DNA from 3 places in the Kitasatospora sp. NPDC047058 genome. Region 2 is predicted to be linked to each of the others. Evidence: riboswitches for the same ligand, from Rfam matches in the RefSeq annotation. Region 2 holds a riboswitch; each other region holds the start of a gene.
The links. A riboswitch is a leader RNA that binds a small molecule or an ion and turns the genes downstream of it on or off. The one in region 2 is predicted to bind thiamine pyrophosphate.
Positions count from the first base shown of each region.

Region 1: linked by a shared signal. The riboswitch ahead of thiC (phosphomethylpyrimidine synthase ThiC) and the one ahead of thiO (glycine oxidase ThiO) in region 2 are both predicted to bind thiamine pyrophosphate.
Region 3: linked by a shared signal. The riboswitch ahead of ABZ885_RS14865 (cytosine permease) and the one ahead of thiO (glycine oxidase ThiO) in region 2 are both predicted to bind thiamine pyrophosphate.

Region 1 covers NZ_JBEYVJ010000005.1:27,980-32,360, reverse strand. Annotated here, with positions in the region: gene ABZ885_RS01480 (DUF5326 family protein) at 1-159, shown strand, start outside; gene ABZ885_RS01475 (SPFH domain-containing protein) at 238-1,704, opposite strand; gene ABZ885_RS01470 (hypothetical protein) at 1,822-2,028, opposite strand; TPP riboswitch at 2,210-2,344, shown strand; gene thiC (phosphomethylpyrimidine synthase ThiC) at 2,340-4,157, shown strand; gene ABZ885_RS01460 (VOC family protein) at 4,249-4,381, opposite strand, start outside.
Region 2 covers NZ_JBEYVJ010000045.1:33,159-37,539, forward strand. Annotated here, with positions in the region: gene thiE (thiamine phosphate synthase) at 1-364, opposite strand, end outside; gene ABZ885_RS10025 (Rv2175c family DNA-binding protein) at 364-729, opposite strand; gene ABZ885_RS10030 (FAD-dependent oxidoreductase) at 782-1,978, opposite strand; TPP riboswitch at 2,144-2,256, shown strand; gene thiO (glycine oxidase ThiO) at 2,249-3,418, shown strand; gene thiS (sulfur carrier protein ThiS) at 3,415-3,624, shown strand; partial or broken gene ABZ885_RS10045 (thiazole synthase) at 3,628-4,381, shown strand, end outside.
Region 3 covers NZ_JBEYVJ010000076.1:22,216-26,596, forward strand. Annotated here, with positions in the region: gene ABZ885_RS14860 (glycerophosphodiester phosphodiesterase family protein) at 1-831, opposite strand, end outside; gene ABZ885_RS14865 (cytosine permease) at 981-2,450, opposite strand; TPP riboswitch at 2,443-2,591, opposite strand; gene ABZ885_RS14870 (trypsin-like peptidase domain-containing protein) at 2,845-4,381, shown strand, end outside.

The DNA.
Region 1 (4,381 bases), on a different contig from region 2:
ATCGTCGTCCCGGTGCTGGTGCTGATCCTCGCCTGGAACATCGTCGGGTTCGTCTTCGGCGTGGTGGGCGCGCTGCTGGGCCTGGCCATCAAGCTGCTGGTGGTGGTGGGGATCGCCGCCGCCGTGTGGACCCTGGTGAAGAAGGCCGCCAGGAACTGACCCGCCGGCTCCCGGACGCCCGTACCCCGTGGGGGTGCGGGCGTCCGGTGTTTCACCCGTGCCGCGGCTACGCCTCGCTCACTCCTCGACCGGCACCCGCTGGACCGGCACCGGGCCGGCCGGCTCCACCGCGGCCGTCCCGGCGGGCTGGGCCGGCCCCTGCAGGGTGGTGAGCAGCTGCCGGGCCAGCCCGAGCCCGGTCCCGCCCATGGTCAGCGCCTTGGTGAAGAGGTCCCCCACGCCCTCGGCGCCGTTGAGCAGCACCATGTGCTCGACGTTGCCGAAGGACTCCGACGCGGCCAGCACGATGTCCGGCCACTTCTCCGCCAGTTCCTGGGCCACCACGGCGTCCGGGTTCGCGGTGAGCGCCGCGGCCCGGGCCTTGAGCCCCTCGGCCTTGGCGAGCCCGATCGCCCGGGTCGCCTCCGCGTCCGCCAGACCGCGGGCCTCGGTGGCCGCGGCCTCCGCCTGACCGGTGGCCTTGGTCGCCTCGGCGTCCGCCAGCCCGCGCAGCTTGGTGGCGTCGGCCGCGGCCTCGGCCGCGATCCTGACCTGGCTGGCCTCGGCCGCCGCCCGCAGCTCGGTCTCCCGGGCCTGCGCCTGCGCGGCGGAGATCCGGGCGTCGCGATCCGCCTCGGCCCGGGTGCGGGTCTCGTACGCCTTGGCGTCGGCCGGCTTGCGGATGTCGATCTGCAGCTGCTGCTCCTTGCGGCGCGCCTCCAGCTCGGCGACCTTGGTCTCCTGGACGACGACCTCCTGCCGGGCGGCGGCCAACGCGAGCGGTCCGGCCTGCTCGGCCCGGGCGTTGGCGGTGTCCCGCTCGGCCTGGTACGCGGACTGCTGGATCGCACTGTTGCGGGTCGCCTCGGCCTTGCGGGCGGCGGCCTCCTGCTCCGCCTCGGTGGCCATCCGGTCCGCCTCGGCCTGGGCGATCCGGGCGTCCCGCTGCACGGCGGCGGCGTGCGGGATGGCGAGGTTCTTGATGTAGCCCGTCGGGTCGATGATCTCCTGGATCTGCAGGGTGTCGATGATCAGGCCGAGCTTCTCCATCTCCAGTCCGGAGGCGGCCCTGGTCTCCCCGGTGAGCCGCTCGCGGTCGCGGATCATGTCCTCGACGGTGAGTCCGCCGACGATCGACCGCAGGTGCCCGGCGAAGACGTTGTGGACGCGCTGGCTGATCAGCTTCTGCTGGTCGAGGAAGCGCCGGGCGGCGTTGGCGATGGAGACCTGGTCGTCGCCGACCTTGAAGATCACCACGCCCTTGACCCGCACCGGGATGCCCTGCGTGGTGACGCACTCGACGTTCAGTTCGGCCTCGTTGAGATCCAGCGAGAGCCGGCGGACGCCCTGCAGGCCCGGCGTGACGAAGGTCCCGCGCCCGGTGACGATCCGGAACCCCAGCCCGTCGCCGACCCCCTCGGTGCGGTGCTTGGAACCGGAGATGATCAGGGCCTCGTTGGGCTCGGCCACCCGCCACATGAGCTTGAAGAGCGTGACGCCCATCAGCAGCACCGCGGCGACCGCCCCGGCGATGACGTACAGCATGGTTCAACTCCCCCTTCCGGCACATGAGATGCGCCGTTTCGGATTGTCCGCCGGGGCCAACCCGAAGAAAAGGGAGCGGACATGACGTGCTGTCACAACATCGTCACGTCGTCGTCGTCACGGCAGGATCGGCGCCACGTAGACCGTGCGCGGCGGCTGGTACTCGACCACCACCACCGGCGTTCCGACCGGCAGCCGGTCGCCCGGCACGGCCAGGTAGGCGAGGAACGCCTCCGTCCCCTGGCGCTCGACCACATGCACCATCACCTCGCCGACCAGACCCGCTCCCACCGCTCCGCTGACCCGCCCGGTGCTCCCGACCACTCGGCCCTCCCTCGTCGCCCCGCCGGCCGCCCGCCCGGCCGGTCCGACTGCCAGTGTGCCCGCCCCGCCCCGTCGCCGGGCGCCCCGCCGGGATCCCCGCCCGGATCCCCGTCCGTGGACCCCCTCTGGACCAGCGGCGATTCGGTCGCTACGGTGTTGGACGTCTTGTGCAGGCAACACCGCCTGCGGACACGGGAGCTCGGAGCACCGGGCTGAGAGGACGCTGACCGGGACGTCGTCGGACGTGCCGAACGCTGCGTCGACCGCAGGAACCTGACCGGGTAATGCCGGCGTAGGGAGTAGAGGGTCAGATGACCACGTTCGATGCACAGCCGCAGTCTGCCCGGAACTCCGCCCCCAGCAGCGCGGGCACCGGCTACCCCACCCCGGCCTGGCGCAAGGCCTACCGCGACGGCTCCCGCCCCGACCTGCGGGTTCCGTACCGCGAGGTCGTGCTCACCAACGGGAAGACCGTCCCGCTGTACGACACCTCCGGCCCGTACACCGACCCGGCGTACCAGCCCGACGTCCGGCGCGGCCTGCCGCCGCTGCGGGACGCCTGGATCCGCCAGCGCGGCGACGTCGAGGAGTACGACGGCCGCGAGGCCCGCCCCGAGGACGACGGGATCAAGCACACCTCGCCGCGCGGCGGGAACCTGCGCAACCTCGACGCCGTCTTCCCCGGCCGCCCGCGCCGCCCGCTGCGCGGCCGCGACGGCGGCGCCGTCACCCAGCTCGCGTACGCCAAGCGCGGGATCGTGACGCCGGAGATGGAGTTCGTGGCCCTGCGGGAGGGCCTGGCACCGGAGTTCGTCCGCTCCGAGGTGGCCCGCGGCCGCGCCGTCATCCCGGTCAACGTGAACCACCCCGAGGTGGAGCCGGCCGTCATCGGCACCAACTTCCTGGTGAAGATCAACGCCAACATCGGCAACTCCGCCGTCACCTCCTCGATCGAGGAGGAGGTGGAGAAGATGACCTGGGCCACCCGCTGGGGTGCCGACACCGTCATGGACCTCTCCACCGGCCGCAACATCCACACCACCCGCGAGTGGATCCTGCGCAACTCCCCCGTGCCGATCGGCACCGTGCCGCTCTACCAGGCGCTGGAGAAGGTCGACGGCAAGGCCGAGGAGCTGAGCTGGGACGTCTACCGCGACACGATCATCGAGCAGTGCGAGCAGGGCGTCGACTACATGACCGTGCACGCCGGCGTGCTGCTGCGGTACGTGCCGCTGACCGCCCGCCGCAAGACCGGCATCGTCTCGCGCGGCGGCTCGATCATGGCCGCCTGGTGTCTGGCGCACCACCAGGAGAACTTCCTCTACACCAACTTCGAGGAGCTCTGCGACATCCTCGCGCGCTACGACGTCACCTTCTCGCTCGGTGACGGCCTGCGCCCCGGCTCGATCGCCGACGCCAACGACGAGGCGCAGTTCGCCGAGCTGCAGACGCTGGGCGAGCTGGGCCGGATCGCCCGCGAGCGCGACGTCCAGGTGATGATCGAGGGCCCGGGCCACGTCCCGATGCACAAGATCAAGGAGAACATGGATCTCCAGAAGGAGATCTGCGACGAGGCGCCGTTCTACACGCTCGGCCCGCTGACCACCGACGTCGCGCCCGGCTACGACCACATCACCTCGGGCATCGGCGCCGCGATGATCGCCTGGTGGGGCACCGCGATGCTCTGCTACGTCACGCCCAAGGAGCACCTGGGCCTGCCCAACCGGGACGACGTGAAGACCGGCGTCATCACCTACAAGATCGCCGCGCACGCCGCCGACCTGGCCAAGGGCCACCCCGGCGCCCAGGAGTGGGACGACGCCCTCTCCGACGCCCGCTTCGAGTTCCGCTGGGAGGACCAGTTCAACCTGGCCCTCGACCCGGAGACCGCGCGCGACTTCCACGACGAGACCCTCCCCGCCGAACCCGCCAAGACGGCCCACTTCTGCTCGATGTGCGGCCCGAAGTTCTGCTCGATGAAGATCAGTCAGAAGATCCGCGACGAGCACGGCGAGGGGTCCAGCGCGGTGGCGAGCGGGTTCGACGCCGAGGCCCTGGCCGGCATGCAGGCCAAGTCCGAGGAGTTCGCCGCCCAGGGCAACCGGGTCTACCTGCCGCTGGCGGACTGACGCCGGAACCGGTCGTGCCGCGCTGGGAGGTGGAGGGGGCTTCCCAGCGCGGCGCCACGGCATCCGGCTGCCGGGGGCGGTCCCGCGGACGTCAGCGGACGTCCTCCTCGTACCAGCGGAGCTCGACGGTGTTGCCGTCCGGGTCCGCGACGTAGAGCGAGGTGCCGGTGCCGCGGGCGCCGTAGCGGGGGCCGGGCCCGTCGAGGACGGTGAAGGCGCCGGAG
Region 2 (4,381 bases):
CCTCGGACTCGGCGTGGCAGGAACGGCCGATCAGCACGTCCTCGCCGAGGATCGCCCGGGCGGCGGGCACCGGCAGGTCGTCCTGCCCGAGGTGCAGCACGTCGGGGCGGGCGGCGTGCGCGACGTCGGCACGGTCGTTCACCGAGAGCAGCTTGCCGTGCCGGCGGCAGGCGTCCGCGAAGACCTCCAGGGCCGCGAGCTCCTGCTTGGCCTCCAGGCCCTTGTCGCGGAGCTGGACGATGTCCACGCCGCCGGACAGGGCCGCGTCGAGGAACTCGGCGAGGTCGCCCTGCTCGCGGCGGGCGTCGGTGCAGAGGTAGAGCCGGGCGTCGGCGAGCCGTCCGCGCGGTGTGTCCGCGGCCATCAGATCAGCATCGCCTGGGCCCGGCGCTTCACCTCGGTGCCGCGGTTCTCCCGCAGCGCCTGGATCGGGCTGCCGGGCAGCGACGGGTCCTCGGTGAAGAGCCACTCCAGGATCTCCGTGTCGCTGTACCCGCAGTCGCGCAGGACGGTCAGGGTGCCGGACAGGTGCTTGACCAGCCCCGGGCCGTCGATGAACGCCGCCGGGACCTGCAGCGACTTGTTCGGGCCGCGCCGGACGGCGATCAGCCCGCCGTTCCTGACCAGGTCACGCACCTCGGTGACCCGGACCCCCCACTGCTCCGAGATGTCGGGCAGGTACATCCACTCGGGGACCAGGGCTTCAATCTTGCTTTCGATCTCACTCACGCCACCAGACTGCCACCTCCGCGGCCCGCCGCGCACCAACGGGCCCCCGGGGCTACCCCGCGACGGCCGACTTCAGCGGCACCGCCGGGTCCGCCGCCCGGGCCGGGTCCAGCGGCGTGCCGCGCTCGACCAGGCGGCGGCCCTGGGTGAGGTCGCGCGGGCGGTCGACGGTGAGCAGGGCGCGCAGCACGCCGTCGCGCAGCCAGAGCACCGCCCAGGACGGGTCCGCCGGCGAGCCGCGCCGGACCAGCTCGTCCCCGTCACCGTGCCGCCCGGCGTACTGGACCATCCGGCCGAACTGCTCCGACCAGAAGTACGGCACCGGGTCGTACGGCGCGTCCGCGCCGAGCACCGCGGCGGCGGCCGCCCCGCCGGACTGCAGCGCGTGGTCCCAGTGCTGGACGGTCAGCCGGGCGCCGGTCCGGGCGGACGGGTAGCTCGCGCAGTCCCCGGCCGCCCAGACGCCCGGCAGGCTGGTGCGCAGCCGCTCGTCCACCAGGACGGCTCCGGCCGCGTCGAGCTCGACGCCGGAGCCGGCCAGCCAGTCGGTCGCCGGGCGGGCGCCGATGCCGACCACCACCTCGTCGGCCGGCAGGTGCGAGCCGTCCGCGAGCAGCACCGCGCCGGGCTCGACGGCGGCGACCGCCGCGTCGCAGCGCAGCTCGACCCCGGCCTCGGCGTACCAGGCGGCCATCGCCCGGCCCACCTCGGCGGGCAGCGCACCGGGGACGGGCGCCGGGCCGGCCTCGACCACGGTCACCTCGCACCCGGCCGCGCGGGCCGCGGTGGCCACCTCGGCACCGATCCAGCCCGCGCCGACCAGCACCAGGCGCAGGCCCGGGCGGAGCAGCGGGCGCAGGGCCAGCGCGTCGTCCAGGGTGTGCAGCAGGTGCGCGCGCTCGGCGCCGGGCAGGACGCGCGGGGCGGCGCCGGTGGCGATCACCAGGGCGCCGTACGGCAGGTCACCGCCGTCGGTGTGCAGCACGCCCGGGGTGAGGCCGGTGGCGCGGCGGCCGGTGAGCAGCTCGATGCCCAGGTGGGGGAAGTCGATGTCCAGGGTGGTGGCGTCGGTCTTGCCGAGCAGCACCTCCTTGGAGAGCGGCGGCCGGTCGTACGGCGCGTGCGGCTCCTCGCCCACCAGCACGATCCGCCCGCGCCAGCCGCCCCGGCGCAGCCCCGACGCGCACTGCGCGCCGGCCAGCCCGGCCCCCACCACGACCACCTGATCCGTCCCGCTCAGCTCTGCCACGCGGTCACTGTACTGGCGCCCGCGCCCGGCCCCGGCCCCGCGTCCGCGGGCCGGGCGGCGGGACCGGCGGCGGGACGGGCCCGGGGCGGCGCCGGGCACCCCGCCCGCTCCCGTCCCACCCCTCGTACGCGCCTTCAGCGGCGACAGGGCCCGGAGTTAAGGTGGGGACACCATCACGGGAGCCCGGCGGACCGGGCTGAGAGGCGGGCTGGCACGGCCTGCGACCGTCCGAACCTGATCCGGGTCATTCCGGCGAAGGGAGAAGCAGCTTTGACACGCTCGGCACCAGGTGCCCACGCGGACGTGCTGGTGATCGGCGGAGGCGTGATCGGCCTCGCCGTCGCCTGGCGCGCGGCCCAGCGCGGGCTGGGGGACGTCGTCGTGGTCGACCCCACCCCCGGCGGCGGCGCCGCCCGGGTCGCGGCCGGGATGCTCGCCCCGGTCACCGAACTCCAGTACGGCGAGGAGCCGTTGCTGCGCCTCGGGATGGCCTCGAACGAGCGGTACGCCGCCTTCGCCGCCGAGCTCACCGAGGCGAGCGGCGGCCAGGACACGGGCTACCGCGCGTGCGGCACGCTCGCCGTCGCGCTCGACTCCGACGACCGGGCGGAGCTGCGCGAGCTGCACGACTTCCACCTGCGGCTCGGCCTCGACTCGACCTGGCTGACCGGCCGCGAGGCCCGCAAGCTGGAGCCGATGCTCGCCCCCGGCGTCCGCGGCGGCCTGCACGTGGCCGACGACCACCAGGTGGACGGCCGCCGGCTGCTGACCGCGCTGCTGCTGGCCGGCCAGGCCGCGGGCGTGATCGGCCGGCGGACCGAGGCCGTCGAGCTGCTGGTCGAGGACGGCCGCGCGGTCGGCGCCCGGCTCGGCACCGGCGAGACCGTGACCGCCGGCCAGGTGGTGCTCGCCGCCGGTCCGGAGAGCCACCGGCTGCCCGGCCTGCCCGAGGGCGTGCTGCCGGCGATCCGCCCGGTGAAGGGCCAGGTCCTGCGGCTGCGGATCCCCGAGGCGTACCGGCCGTTCCTGTCCCGCAACGTCCGCGCGGTGGTCCGTGGCCAGCACCTGTACATGGTGCCGCGCGCGGACGGCGAGCTGGTGATCGGTGCGACCAGCGAGGAGCAGGGCTACGACACCACGGTCACCGCCGGCGGGGTGTACGAGCTGCTGCGCGACGCCCACGAGCTGGTCCCCGGCATCACCGAGCTGCCGCTGGTGGAGACGTCCGCCGGGCTGCGGCCGGGCTCGCCGGACAACGCGCCGCTGATCGGGCCGACCGCGCTGCCCGGTCTGGTCGCCGCCACTGGCCACTACCGCAACGGCGTGCTGCTCACCCCGGTGACCGCCGACCTGGTCGCCGAGTACCTGGCCACCGGCACCGTGCCGGAGCCGGCCGTACCGTTCTCCCCCACTCGCTTCGCCCCGAAGGTCCCCGCATGAGCGACATCCCCCTCACCGTCAACGGCGAGCCCCGCCTGGTGCCCGCCGCGACCACCCTCGCCGAGGTGGTGACCACCCTCAGCCGGGCCAACACCGGCGTCGCCGCCGCCCTCAACGAGGCCGTGGTGCCGAGGAGTTCGTGGCCGGTCACGCAGCTCTCGGCGGGCGACCGGGTCGAGATCCTCACCGCCGTGCAGGGGGGCTGACCGATGGCCGACGACGTCCTCTCCATCGCCGGCACCGCCTTCGGCTCGCGACTGATCATGGGCACCGGCGGCGCCCCCAGCCTGGAGGTCCTGGAGCAGGCGCTGCGGGTCTCCGGCACCGAGCTGACCACGGTGGCGATGCGCCGGGTGAACGCCACCACCCAGGGGTCCGTCCTGGACGTGCTGACCCGCAACGGCATCCGCGTACTGCCCAACACCGCCGGCTGCTTCACCGCCGGCGAGGCGGTGCTGACCGCCCGGCTGGCCCGCGAGGCGCTCGGCACCGACTGGGTGAAGCTGGAGGTCATCGCGGACGAGCGGACCCTGCTGCCGGACCCGATCGAGCTGCTGGACGCCGCCGAGACGCTGGTCGACGACGGCTTCACCGTCCTCCCGTACACCAACGACGACCCGGTGCTGGCCCGGAAGCTGGAGGACGTCGGCTGCGCGGCGATCATGCCGCTGGGCTCGCCGATCGGCTCCGGCCTGGGCATCCGCAACCCGCACAACTTCCAGCTGATCGTGGAGAGCGCGAACGTCCCGGTGATCCTGGACGCGGGCGCCGGCACGGCCTCGGACGTCGCGCTGGCGATGGAGCTGGGCTGCGCCGCCGTCATGCTCGCCTCCGCGGTGACCCGGGCACAGGACCCGGTGCTGATGGCCGAGGCGATGCGGCACGCCGCCGAGGCCGGCCGGCTCGCCCACCGGGCCGGCCGGATCCCGCGCCGCTTCCACGCCGAGGCCTCCTCGGCGATGG
Region 3 (4,381 bases), on a different contig from region 2:
CTGGGCCAGCACCTCCGCCGGGCGGTTGGTGATGATCGCCGACACCCCCAGCTCCAGGCAGAGCTCCACGTCGGCCGGCTCGTCCACGGTCCAGACGTGCACCTGGTGGCCCAGCTCGCGCAGCCGCGTCACCAGCCGGGGCCTGGCCCGCACCAGGTCGATCCCCGGCCCGGCGATCCGTGCCCCGCCCGGCAGCGCCGCGCCCGGGCGCAGCCGGCCCTGCAGCGGCAGCATCCGCTCGAACAGGAAGACCCGCGGGTAGTCCGGTGCGGCGGCGGCCACCCGGGCCAGGGCCAGCGAGGAGAAGCTCATGATCCGGGCCTGCGGGCGGTCGTCCGTGCGGGGCTCGCCGGTCTGCTGCGCGCCGCCGATCTTGAACCGTTCGAGCATCCGCAGCAGCTCGCTCTCGACCCGCCCGCGGAAGCGGACCGGGTGCTTGGTCTCGATCGCGAGGTCCACCGGCCGGCCGCAGTCCACGGCCAGTTCCAGCAGGCTCTCCAGCCGCAGGACGCCGCGCAGCTCCGGGTCGGTGCTCGGCACCCCGGTCTTCCAGGCGCCGAAGTCGTGCGCCTCCAGCTGCGCCAGCGTCATCGCCGAGACGGTGCCGCGGCCGTCCGAGACCCGGCCGATCCGGCGGTCGTGCACGCAGACGAGCTGCCCGTCGGCGGTCACCCGGACGTCGCACTCGAGCGCGTCCGCGCCCTCGTCGAGCGCGCGGCGGTAGGCCGCGAGCGTGTGCTCCGGCAGGGCGTGCGAGGAACCGCGGTGGGCGATCACCTGGACGGGCGGCGCGGTGCGCGCCGCCGCCGGGGAGAGGTCAGGGCTGGTCACGGGTCCACGATAGGCGGCGGAAGTGACGCCGGAGCGAAGACGGTCCCAACCTGCGGGGCCGTCTCCGCCCGTTCGTCCGCCCGTCCGTCCGGCGGCTTCCGTCCGGTGATCCCGGCGAGTCCGGCGAGTCCGGTGACTGCGGAGCGCGGTCAGGCGGCGGCGGGCTGCCGCCGGGTGAGCGGGGTGAGCGCCCAGGTGGCCAGGGCGGGCACCAGGAAGCCGAACAGCGAGGCCGAGGTCCACTCCTGCGGGGTGAAGTGCAGCACCTCCTGGACGGACGTCCAGAAGTCCGTCCACCAGCCGGCGACCGCGGTCGGTGCGATCAGCTGGTACACCGCGAAGCCGAGCGCCCACGGCAGCAGCATCAGCCAGCGGGAGGGCGCGTCGTCGGCGAGGTTCCAGCCGCGCCGCCCGGCGCCGAGGAAGTAGTCCACCGCCAGCACCGCGAACATCGGCACGAAGACCGAGCCGATCAGGCCCAGGAAGGCGTAGTACGAGTCGGTGAACTCGGTGATCTGCAGCGCCAGCACGGTGATCAGCAGGCCCGTCCCGCCGGTCAGCACCCGGCGGTCCACCCGCGGCAGCAGGTTGTGGACCGACATCGCGGTCGAGTACACGTTGGCGAAGGACTGGTCGGTCTCGCGCAGCACCAGGACCAGCAGGAACACCCAGCCGGCCCAGACGCCCAGGAACGAGTCGAAGATCCTCGTGGCGTCGCCGTCCGCCTGCAGCAGCGCGAACAGCCCGAGCACGTAGCACCAGACCTGGGCGATCGTGTAGCCGGAGAAGCTGCCCCAGAACGCGGCCCGCGGGGTGCGCGAGTGCCGGGTGTAGTCGGCGGCCAGCGGCACGAAGGAGATCGAGACGGCGATCATCGCGTCGGTGGCCCTGAGGAAGCCGTGCCAGTTGCCCGCGCCCGGGTCCGGCACGCCGTGGCGGCCCAGCTGGACGGTGAAGTACACCATCGCGACCGCCACCGCCGCGGCGACGAAGCGGCGCAGCACCGCGATCGCGCCCAGCGGCCAGATGGTCAGCGCGGTGGTCACCGCACCCGCCAGGACGACGAACACCCAGCGGTAGCCCTCGGTGTGCGCGACGGTCTGCGCACCCATCGCGATGACCAGCAGCTCGTACACGCCCCAGCCGAGGCACTGGACGATGTTCAGCACGGTGGGCACGTACGAGAGCCTCGTCCCGAAGAGCCCGCGCAGGTTCGCCATCGCCGGTGCGCCGGTGCGCGCGCCGATCAGCGCGGCCACGCCGAGCATCGCGGTGCCGACCGCCGTGCCGGCCACGATCGCGGTGATCGCGGCGGCCAGCGACAGCTCGCTGCCCGGCGCGCCCAGCACGGTGGCGGCGGTGGTGAAGCCGATCAGGCTGACGCCGAGGTTCATCCAGAGCGCGAAGTGGTCCCGGAACCGCAGCGTGCGCGGCGGCTCGGTGTCCAGGACGAGCGGCGCCTCCACCCGCCCGTCCCGCTCCGGCCGGTCCAGGACGGCGGTGGCGGCCGTGGAACCGGGCGCGGCCGTGGCGGCGTCGGAGTGAACGGTCGCGGACGACTCGGAGAAATCCTTGGACGCGGGTGCGCCCGAAGAAGAGGATGGCGAAGCAGACGGCATGGCCGATACTCCCTACGCCGGCATTACCCGGACAGGTTCCGGCGGTCAGCGCCCCCTCGACGCTCCGTCCACGGATCCCGTGGCGTACGGTCGACCGGCGCACTCTCAGCCTGGTGGGTCCAAGCTCCCGCGTGTCAGTTTGGAGCGACAGGCTAACCGGCGCGGGGGTGAACGCCAAGGCCAGACGCCCGGCGGTCCGCATCGCGGGACGCCGCGGACGCCCGGCGGAGGCCCCGCGGCAGGGCTCGTGGAGGGCGCCGGGGAGGGCCTCGCGGGGGGCGCTGTCGGACCGGGCTAAGGATTCTTATGAGTTCTTCAGAAGGGTCCTTACGGCAATCGAATCGAGTGTGCGAAAAACTATGGTTGTTGGTCCTGTCAGCTATGGAGGTCGTCCGTGAGCACCGAGCGCGAGGTTGGGTCCACCGGGCCGCAGGGGGAGCAGCCCTCCGGCGGCCAGGGGGTGGTGGGTCCCGCTCCTGACGGTCCGGCGCAGTCCGCGTCCGCCCGTCCCGTCCCCGCAGCGGCGCCCGAGGCCGACTACCCGCTGACCGAGGCCGCGGCGGGTGCCCAGGCCCCGGCCGCGACCCAGGCCGAAGGCCGCTCCAACCCGACGCTGGCGTTCAGCAAGGTGAGCGCTCCCGAGCCCGCGGCCGCCCCGGCCCCCGCGGCTCCCGCTCCCGCCGTGGCCGACGCCGGCTACCTCGACGCCCCGCCGCCGGTCCTGCCGCCCGCCCCGGCCGCGCCCGCCGCCCCGGCGGCCCCCGCGCCGGCCGGCAACCCGTACGCCACCCCGGCCGCCGGCGTCCCCGCGCCCGCCGCCCCGGTCGCCGCGGCACCCCAGGACCCGTACGGCGCCCCGTCCGCCCCCGGTGCGCCCGCCGCGCCCGGCCAGCACCACCCGTTCGGCGCAGGCCAGCCGCTCGGCGGCTGGGGCATGCACGACGCCACCTCCGGCGGCGCCGGCACCCCCGGCGGCCCGGGCTACCCCGGGGGCCCGCTCGGCTACCCCGCCGAGTACCCCGGCAGCCCCGAGCCGGCCGGCCCGCGCAAGAAGCGCGGCGGCCTGATCGCCCTGGTCGCGGCCGTCGCCCTGGTCGCCGGCGTGGCCGGCGGTGCGCTCGGCGTCGCCGTCGCCGACCGCAACGACAGCAGCATCTCCGCCGCGGACGACCACCGGAGCACCACCGTCCAGGCCAACAACCCGGGGAAGAACGAGCCGGCCCCCGGCTCCGTCGCCGGCATCGCGCAGAAGGCGCTGCCCAGCGTCGTCACCATCAAGGCGCAGGGCAACGGCGAGTCCGGCACCGGCACCGGCTTCGTCTTCGACACCGAGGGCCACATCCTCACCAACAACCACGTCGTCGCCCCCGCCTCCAACGGCGGCAAACTGACCGTCAAGTTCGCCGACGGCAGCTCCTACGGCGCCTCGGTGCTCGGCCGCGCCGAGGGCTACGACGTCGCCGTCGTCAAGCTCGACAGCCCGCCGAAGGGCAAGCTGACGCCCCTTCCGCTGGCCGACTCCGACAAGGTCAACGTCGGCGACTCCACCATCGCCATCGGTGCCCCGTACGGCCTGGAGTCCACCGTCACCACCGGCATCATCAGCGCCAAGGACCGCCCGGTCGCCTCCGGCGACGAGACCGGCGCCCAGTCCTCGTACATGAACGCCCTGCAGACCGACGCCTCCATCAACCCCGGCAACTCCGGCGGCCCGCTGCTGGACTCCAGCGGCGCGGTGATGGGCATCAACTCGGCCATCCAGTCCAACACCTCCAGCACCGGCCGGGCCGGCAGCATCGGCCTCGGCTTCGCCATCCCGATCAACCAGGCCAAGTGGGTCGCCGAGACCCTGATCAAGACCGGAAAGCCGGTGTACGCCAAGCTCGACGTGCTGCGCAACGACGACTACAAGGGCGACGGCGCGCAGATCC